Regions from separate parts of the Citrobacter portucalensis genome, predicted to be linked through region 3. Evidence: predicted binding sites of a transcription regulator. Region 3 holds the regulator's gene; each other region holds the start of a gene.
What was found. The regulator ArgR, encoded in region 3, controls arginine synthesis, uptake and breakdown. The targets are predictions, from matches to a motif close to ANTGAATAAAAATACANT.

Region 1 (3,241 bases), 760 kb from region 3:
CCGGGCCTACAAAACCCACGTAGGCCGGATAAGGCGAAGCCACCATCCGGCACATTAATAGTTAAGCCAGAATACGCGTACCAATTGGCGTGCCGTTAAACAGCGCCGGAAGCTGCTCTGCATGACGCCAGGAGGCGATATCCACCGGACGGCCCAGCGTACGCGCGGCATCCAGCGCCGCATTCACCTTCACGATCATGCCATCGGTAATAATGCCCTGTTCAATCAGCTGTTCCGCTTTCGCTGCGGTCATTTCGGCAATGCGCTGGCCTTTGCCATCCAGAATACCGCTCACATCAGAGAGCAGGATCAGATCCGCACCCAGCGTTGCCGCCAGCGCCGTTGCAGCCTGATCGGCATTCACGTTCATCAGCAGACCATCATCAGTGACACCAATAGAGCTCACTACCGGCAGAAAACCGCTTTCCAGCAGCGTGTTAATCAGCTTAGGCGAACCCGGCTGCGCCAGTCCAACATGACCCAGTTCTTTATCGAGCGGCGTCACTTTTACGCTGTCGCCATCGCCAAGATACAGACCCACAGACGCGATGTGATGCTTTTTCGCCCAGGCCAGCAAGGTTTTATTCGCCGTTCCCGCCAGGGCACCGGTAATAATGTCAATTTGATCGGCAGGCGTGACGCGCAGACCATTTTTCTTTTTCACCGGCAGATTCAGCTGCTTCATCAGCTCGTCGACCACGCAGCCGCCACCGTGCACAATGACCAGCGGACGCTGGTGCGACTCACGATAATTCACCAGGGCGGTAAACAAGCGCTCCAGCGCCTCTTCACTATCCAGTAAAACGCCGCCCAGCTTGATAATTAATGGATTCATTGTTGCACCCTTAAATAAGAGACTGCGTTTGGGCAAAGCCAAAACGAATATTTGCGCACTGCATCGCCTGTGCCGCCGCGCCTTTCAATAAGTTGTCTTCCGTCGCCACAACGATCAGATGCTCACCCTGCACAGCAAACCCGATATCGCAGAATGGTAATCCAACCACATTCTTCAACGCTGGAACCCCTTTGTCATACAGACGCACCAGCGGCTTATCGCCATACGCCTGTTGCAGCGTCTGCGCTACCTGAGCATGAGTTACACCCGCTTTAAGGCGGCAAGTGATAGTTTCCAGAATTCCGCGCGGGAAGTTGCCCAGATGCGGGGTGAAAATCACTTCAGCCCCCAGATGAGTAGCGATTTCCGGCTGATGACGATGGGTAAACACGCCATACGGTTGCAGGCTTACTTCGCAAAAACTATTAGAGATAGCCGCTTTACGGCCCGCACCGCTCACACCGCTGGTCGCATTAATTACCGGCCACTGGCCGAGATCCAACAACCCGGCGTCAATCAGTGGTTTCAGCGAAAGCTGCGCCGCCATCGGGTAACAACCCGGCACAGCAATCAGATTCGCTTCTTTCAGTTGGTCTTCTTTCCATTCCGCCAGCCCGTAAACTGCCTGCTCCAGCAGGTCGGGATGCTGATGGGTAAAACCATAATATTTTTCATAGAACGCGCTGTCATTTACGCGAAACGCACCAGAGAGGTCAAACACCACGCAACCGGCCTGCAAAAACTGCGGAGCCAGGTCATGACTTACCTCATGAGCCGTTGCGAGGAACACAACATCCACCCCTGCGCTAAACTCGCTGATATCTGACATTGGCTGCAACGGTAAATCGACAATGCCTTTCAACTGCGGATGCAAATCGGAGATTAATTTTCCTGCATCATTGCTTTGCGCTGAGACGGTCAAAGCGGTTATGGTCATATCAGGATGGCGATTTACATAGGTCACAAGCTCTGCGCCGGCATAGCCACTGGCGCCCACAATCAGCGTATTCAACATCGGGGCTGCTCACCTTCTTAGATTCTGTTGCCAGGTATAAGCCTTTATCACCTCACCTTACACTTGGTGGGTTTTATTACGCTCAACGTTAATGTATTTTTATTCATAAATACTGCATGAATATTGATACTATCATGACCCGAGGTGTGTCAACAATGAAAAACAATTTACCGCCATTTATCGAGATTTACCGCGCTCTGATTGCCACGCCATCGATTAGCGCTACCGAAGAAGCGCTCGATCAAAGCAATGCAGGTTTAATCACTCTGTTGGCGGGCTGGTTTAAAGATTTAGGCTTCAATGTGGAGGTCCAGCCGGTTCCCGATACGCGGAATAAATTCAATATGCTGGCGAGCATTGGACAGGGCTCTGGTGGTCTGTTGTTGGCGGGCCATACCGATACCGTACCCTTTGACGACGGACGCTGGACGCGCGATCCGTTCACCCTGACCGAGCATGACAATAAGCTCTATGGTTTGGGTACGGCGGACATGAAAGGCTTCTTCGCCTTTATCCTCGACGCGTTGCGTGATGTCGACGTCACGAAGCTGAAAAAGCCCCTCTACATTCTGGCCACTGCTGACGAAGAGACCAGCATGGCGGGAGCTCGCTACTTCTCTGAAACCACTGCTCTGCGCCCAGACTGCGCGATTATTGGCGAACCCACTTCACTGCAACCGGTTCGCGCACACAAAGGCCATATCTCTAATGCGATACGCATTCTGGGACAATCGGGTCATTCAAGCGATCCGGCGCGTGGCGTTAATGCGATTGAACTGATGCATGATGCCATCGGCCACATCATGCATCTGCGCGATGACCTGAAAGCGCGCTATCACCATGATGCCTTTACCGTTCCGTATCCAACGTTAAATTTGGGCCACATCCACGGCGGCGACGCCGCCAACCGAATCTGCGCCTGCTGCGAACTGCATATGGATATTCGCCCGCTACCGGGTATGACGCTAAACGATCTCAATGGGTTACTTAACGAAGCGCTGGCCCCTGTCAGCGAACGCTGGCCGGGTCGTCTGACCATATCGGAACTGCATCCACCGATTCCAGGCTATGAGTGTCCACCTGACCATCAACTGGTAGAGGTGGTTGAGAAACTGCTGGGCGCACAGACTGAAGTGGTGAACTACTGCACCGAAGCGCCATTTATCCAGACGCTTTGCCCGACGCTGGTATTGGGTCCAGGTTCTATTAATCAGGCGCATCAGCCGGATGAATATCTGGAAACGCGCTTTATTAAGCCAACTCGCGAATTAATCACCCAGGTTGTGCATCATTTCTGCTGGCATTAACTGCTTGTCACCCCGCTAATCCTTTAGTGGTAAGCGGGGTGATTTTTTAACATTCCCATAAGCAACGCTTATTTGATTGGATGT
Region 2 (3,241 bases), 460 kb from region 3:
TTATGCCGCATCCGGCAACCACTCCTATGCCAAATCCGCCATCAGTACTTTTGACCGCCGCTGATAGTTGTACATCTCTTTCTTGCTTTCCGGCAGCAGGTCGATATCCACCGGCGTGAAGCCGCGCTCCTGGAACCAGTGGATGCTGCGTGTGGTTAACACAAACAGCTTGCTCAACCCCATTTGCCGGGCCTGCGCGGCGATCCGTTCCAGCAACACTTCCCCGCGTGACGAGCTACGGTAGTCCGGATGTACCGCCACACACGCCATTTCGCCAATTCTCTCTTCCGGGAAAGGGTACAGAGCGGCGCAGGCGATGGTCAGGTTATCACGCTGAATAATCGTGAATTTGTCGATCTCCATTTCCAGTTGTTCGCGGGAGCGGCGGACCAGAATGCCTTGTTGTTCCAGCGGGCGGATAAGCTCCAGAATGCCGCCGATATCGTTAATGGTAGCGCGACGGATCTGCTCGGCGCTTTCCATTACGATCTGCGTACCGATCCCGTCGCGGGAGAACAGTTCCTGCAGCAATGCGCCATCTTCCTGATAGCTGATCAGGTGGCAGCGACGTACGCCACTGCGACAGGCCTTCACTGCCCCGCGCAGGAAGCGCACCGTGCCGGAGCTGTAATCGCCTTTCTCTTCCTGCAACTCAACGCGAGCCTGAGCTTCGTTAGGAAACAGCTCGGAAATAATATCGCCGTCATCGTTGGTGACACCCTGAGAGGAGCAAAAGCCGATCATTTTCTCGGCCTTCAGTTTGATAGCCAACTGCGTGGCGACCTCTTCTGACGTCAGGTTAAAGCTCTCACCGGTGACGGAAACGGCAACCGGGCCCATCAGCACAATTGCGCCGCTGTCTAACTGGCGGTGAATGGCCTCTTCATCAATACGACGAATACGCCCGCTATGGCAGTAATCTACGCCGTCATCAACACCCAGCGGCTGAGAGATAATAAAATTACCGCTGACCACATTGATGTGAGCACCCTGCAATGGCGTATTATTCAGGCTCATCGACAGGCGGGCGGTAATATCAAGCTGAAGTAAACCCGCAGCCTGTTTGACCAGTTCCAGCGTTTTAGCGTCGGTAACGCGCGTATTTTTGTGGTACACCGGCTCATGATGATGCGCCGCAAGATTGGCATCAATCTGCGGTCGTGCGCCATAGACCACGACCAGGCGGATGCCGAGGCTATGAAGAAGACCAATGTCATTGACGATACTGGAAAAGTTTTCATGCTCGATGGCTTCGCCGCCCAGCATAATGACAAACGTTTTTCCCCGATGGGTATTGATATAGGGAACAGAATGGCGGAATCCCTGTACCAGTTCGGTTCTACGCTCCTTCACCACGGCACACCCTCATTGCATGATTATTCGTAATTTGTGTATTTTTATTCTGTTTTTGCGCTGTGCGCAAGCGTAATTTTTACCCATGCCGAAGATTTTTCTCAGTAATGCCGTGAATATAAAAAGAATGTTTACCCTTTTATAGATGACAGATTATGCGTCATTCGCTAAAGTTTCCGGTCAATTCGGACGTTTTACGTATTACCTCTAAAAAAGATTTCTTTGCTCGGGAGAAGCATGTCGGGATCCAATTCAGCAATCAGTCGCCGCCGTTTATTGAAAGGTGCGGGTGCTATGTGGCTTTTGAGCGTCAGCCAGGTGGGTCTGGCGGCCGTGAGTCAGGTCGTTGCCGTACGTATCTGGCCTGCGTCCAGCTACACTCGCGTCACGGTAGAATCTAACCGTCTGCTGAAATACAAACAGTTTGCCCTGAGTAATCCTGAGCGTGTGGTTGTGGATATTGAAGACGTTAATTTGAACTCGGTGCTCAAGGGCATTGGGACGCAGATTCGTCCTGACGATCCGTATATTAAGTCGGCGCGCGTTGGCCAGTTTGATCCTAAGACCGTGCGGATGGTGTTCGAGCTGAAACAGAATGTGAAGCCGCAACTTTTTGCGCTGGCTCCGGTGGCAGGCTTTAAAGAACGTCTGGTAATGGATCTCTATCCCGCGAATGCCCAGGACGTTCAGGATCCGCTGCTGGCATTGCTGGAAGATTACAACAAGGGCGATCTGGATAAACAGGTGCCACCTGCACAAAGTGGCCCGCAGCCGGGTAAAGCGGGGCGCGATCGTCCCATTGTCATTATGCTGGATCCAGGCCACGGCGGAGAAGACTCCGGTGCGGTGGGGAAATACAAGACGCGTGAAAAGGATGTGGTGCTGCAGATTGCCCGCCGCCTGCGAGCCCTCATAGAGAAAGAGGGCAACATGAAGGTCTTTATGACACGAAATGAAGATATCTTCATTCCGCTTAAAGTCCGCGTGGCGAAAGCGCAGAAGCAGCGTGCTGACCTGTTTGTCTCTATTCACGCCGATGCCTTTACCAGTCGACAACCCAGCGGTTCGTCGGTGTTTGCGCTCTCGACCAAAGGTGCGACAAGTACCGCCGCGAAATATCTGGCGCAGACCCAGAACGCCTCGGATCTCATTGGTGGTGTCAGTAAGAGCGGTGACCGCTACGTCGACCACACCATGTTCGACATGGTGCAGTCGCTGACCATCGCCGACAGCCTGAAGTTTGGTAAAGCGGTATTGAGTAAGCTTGGCAAAATCAACAATCTGCACAAGAACCAGGTTGAACAGGCCGGGTTTGCGGTACTAAAAGCGCCGGATATCCCGTCTATTCTGGTCGAAACGGCATTTATCAGTAACGTTGAGGAAGAGCGCAAACTCAAAACGGCGACCTTCCAGCAGGAAGTTGCAGAGTCGATTCTGGCAGGGATTAAAGCCTACTTTGCCGATGGGGCGACGCTGGCGAGAAGGGGATAACAAAAAAGCGCTGAAAAGCGCTTTTTTTATGGGCGGCAGAAACAAAAAAACACCCGTTAAGGTGTTTAATGTGTTGGTTGCGGGGGCCGGATTTGAACCGACGACCTTCGGGTTATGAGCCCGACGAGCTACCAGGCTGCTCCACCCCGCGTCACCGTACTGCTTATATTTTATCAAATTTGATTGGTTGCGGGGGCCGGATTTGAACCGACGACCTTCGGGTTATGAGCCCGACGAGCTACCAGGCTGCTCCACCCCGCGTCCGTCTTTTTGCTTCGTATTTCAAACCACATCAGCGCTGGCTTTCCTCGTTCACCTCAGTCACTTACTGGAGTAAGCTCGTAAGGATTCACTGCGTCGCCGCCTTGCTGTGACTCGAACTACTTTGCAAAAATCT
Region 3 (3,241 bases):
GAACTCTTCGCCCAGAGTAATATCTTTTTTCAGCGTATCCAGCATGCCTTCCAGCGAGCTTTGTTCAAACGCGCTCAGCTTGCCGATAGACTGACGCTCTTCTACGCCGTTTTTACCCAGCAGCAGCGGCTGAGAGAAGAAACGAGCATACTGGCCGTCGCCTTCAACGTAAGCACATTCAACCACACCTTTTTCGCCGCTCAATGCGCGAACCAGGGACAGGCCGAAACGTGCAGCAGCCTGACCCATAGACAGGGTTGCAGAACCGCCACCGGCTTTGGCTTCCACAACTTCAGTACCCGCATTCTGGATACGTTTAGTCAGGTCAGCTGCTTCTTGTTCGGTGAAGCTTACGCCAGGAATTTGTGACAGCAGTGGCAGGATGGTCACGCCAGAATGGCCGCCAATAACCGGAACTTCAACGTCGCCTGGTTGTTTGCCTTTCAGTTCCGCAACAAAGGTGTTGGAGCGGATGATGTCCAGCGTGGTCACGCCAAACAGTTTGTTCTTATCGTATACGCCTGCTTTTTTCAGCACTTCTGCAGCGATAGCAACGGTAGTATTCACCGGGTTGGTGATGATACCGATACACGCTTTCGGGCAGGTTTTAGCAACTTGCTGCACCAGGTTCTTCACGATTCCGGCGTTGACGTTGAACAGGTCGGAACGATCCATACCCGGTTTACGTGCGACACCCGCAGAGATCAGTACCACATCAGCACCTTCCAGTGCAGGGGTAGCATCTTCGCCGCTGAAGCCTTTGATTTTCACAGCAGTAGGGATATGGCTCAAATCAACGGCCACACCAGGTGTTACTGGAGCGATGTCGTACAGGGAGAGTTCTGAACCTGAAGGCAGTTGGGTTTTTAACAGTAATGCTAGCGCCTGACCGATACCACCAGCAGCGCCGAGGACTGCAACTTTCATCCTAAACTCCTTATTATATTGATAAGCAAAATGTCTATTGCTCCGCGGCGGCGACCTTAATTCACAAATCCAATGAATACAACAACCACGCGTCAAGAATGCGTAGTCACGCAAATTTGGCTTTTATGCATTTAACTTACGTAAAATAAAACCTAAGTTACGTAATTCAAAACCACCCACACAGTAGAGCAACTTTCCAACAGGTGCTGACAATATACCCTACCCGCCTCTCAAAACAACATCAATTTGATAACATTTAATTTACTTTTAACCTTATTTGCGAGCCGTGACACAGGCATGTTTCTTGATAACGAAATTTGATAAAATTCCGCTCTTTCATAACATTATTTCAGCCTTGAACAAGGCAGACTGTTTGCATAAAAATTCATCTGTATGCACAATAATGTTGTTTCTACCGCCATATTACGGGTGACTTATGCGAAGCTCGGCAAAACAAGAAGAATTAGTAAAGGCGTTTAAAGCGCTACTTAAAGAAGAAAAGTTCAGCTCTCAAGGCGAAATCGTCCTCGCGTTGCAGGATCAGGGCTTTGATAATATCAATCAGTCCAAGGTTTCACGCATGCTGACCAAATTTGGCGCCGTGCGTACCCGCAATGCGAAAATGGAAATGGTGTACTGTCTTCCGGCGGAGCTGGGTGTACCCACGACCTCAAGCCCGCTGAAAAATCTGGTGTTGGATATCGACTATAACGATGCGGTCGTAGTTATTCATACCAGCCCCGGCGCTGCTCAGTTGATTGCACGTCTGCTGGACTCATTGGGGAAAGCGGAAGGTATCCTGGGTACGATTGCCGGTGACGATACCATCTTCACCACCCCAGCTAAGGGTTTTACGGTAAAAGATCTGTACGAAGCCATTCTGGAACTGTTCGAACAAGAACTGTAATACCGCCTCCCCGTCGCCTCGCGGCGGGGGAAAACACTTTCTTTTCATCCCCCTCCTTCTCTTTTCCACTGCTATTGATTTAACAAATGGTGCGTTTAACCATCAAAACACATTCACATGGTGAATATGCAGCCTTAAAAACGCACATTTTGCAAAATAAAGCATCTACATGATTTAATTAAATTTATTTTGTATAAGCTGTTTGAAATGCTCTTTTTAATTCCATTGAGTTATAAAAAATCATTTCCTTAACACTCAAAACCCAGTGAAACAATTAGCGTGGTATTAATTTATTGGGTGATTAGTGTATACTTGATTTTGTGATGAGGGTCACGAAACACAGACCCCCAATAAAAGAATTCGACGAGGTAAATATCATGAAAATCAAAACTACTATTGCAACCTTAAGCCTTCTTTCTGTCCTCTCCTTCGGTGCAAGCGCCGCGGTTACTCAGGTGAACTCACAAGAAGCACAGAATCTGCAATCCATCGGTAGCGTCTCCGTCTCTCAGATCGGTAGTTCACCAATGGACATGCGTCAGGCCATCGCCGCTAAAGCTGAAAAAGCAGGCGCCAGCAGCTATCGCGTCACCGAACTCCGTGAAGGTGCTCACTGGCACGCTACTGCAGAACTCTACAAATAAACCCTCGTCGTCTAAGTCCGACGACTTGCCCCCGCCTGCCGGGGGCTTTTTTATGTCTTACATTGAGTGACGAACGTTAAAACGCAACTGCCCTTCCAGCTCTTCTTCCGCTTCATCGAACAGTAAAATCAACGCGCCGTATCGCCTGCGCAGCTTGTCCGGTAAATGGACAAATTCAATCTCCAGCGGCAGCGGCAAGACTTCCCCGATCACCACCTCCCACAGAGAATCCAAATCAACCACCTTTTCCCGGGCCAGACCGAACGTGCGCGTGAACTCGCGATAGAAATCGCCCTGATCTTCTATCTCGTCAAAATCAAATGTATAGATGTTCATCTATAGCCACCATCCCGACGCCAGCTACTCTACAGACCGCCAATATCCAGGGGTCTCTCGCATTTTCAGGTAAGTATAGCCATAAAAAAACCGACGCTTTTAGCGTCGGTTTTCAACTCTTAATTACTGACCAGCGCATGCTGGTATTTGTGCAGCATCCCACTGAGTCGTTTTACCGGCTCGGTCACCTGAGGCGGTGCTTGCCAGATGATTAATTTCTCCTGGTAAACCTCAAGCTCCTCCAGTAACTGGCTAAAGTAGCGTCGGCGCTTGTCGTCATTTCCTGCTGAAATTACGTGATCGGCAGTACGACGAAGCTGACGATGGAATGCGGATAGATCCTCGTTTACCGGTACCGGTGCATCACGCAGGCGCTGGTGCGCGATGATCATCGTCAGCGCCAGGCGAAACTTCGCCAGATCGCCGG

Region 1: a site for ArgR is predicted at 1,941-1,958, ahead of argC (N-acetyl-gamma-glutamyl-phosphate reductase). Genes of this name have one in related genera too.
Region 2: a site for ArgR is predicted at 1,389-1,406, ahead of argA (amino-acid N-acetyltransferase). Genes of this name have one in related genera too.

What each region holds. Positions count from the first base shown of each region.
Region 1 covers NZ_CP092466.1:4,851,320-4,854,560, forward strand. The annotation lists gene argB (acetylglutamate kinase) at 62-835, opposite strand; gene argC (N-acetyl-gamma-glutamyl-phosphate reductase) at 846-1,850, opposite strand; gene argE (acetylornithine deacetylase) at 2,006-3,157, shown strand.
Region 2 covers NZ_CP092466.1:949,747-952,987, forward strand. The annotation lists gene argA (amino-acid N-acetyltransferase) at 25-1,356, opposite strand; gene amiC (N-acetylmuramoyl-L-alanine amidase AmiC) at 1,591-2,844, shown strand; tRNA gene LY264_RS04570 (tRNA-Met) at 2,919-2,995, opposite strand; tRNA gene LY264_RS04575 (tRNA-Met) at 3,029-3,105, opposite strand.
Region 3 covers NZ_CP092466.1:494,193-497,433, reverse strand. The annotation lists gene mdh (malate dehydrogenase) at 1-927, opposite strand, end outside; gene argR (transcriptional regulator ArgR) at 1,364-1,834, shown strand; gene yhcN (peroxide/acid stress response protein YhcN) at 2,212-2,478, shown strand; gene LY264_RS02405 (barstar family protein) at 2,536-2,814, opposite strand; gene aaeB (p-hydroxybenzoic acid efflux pump subunit AaeB) at 2,934-3,241, opposite strand, start outside.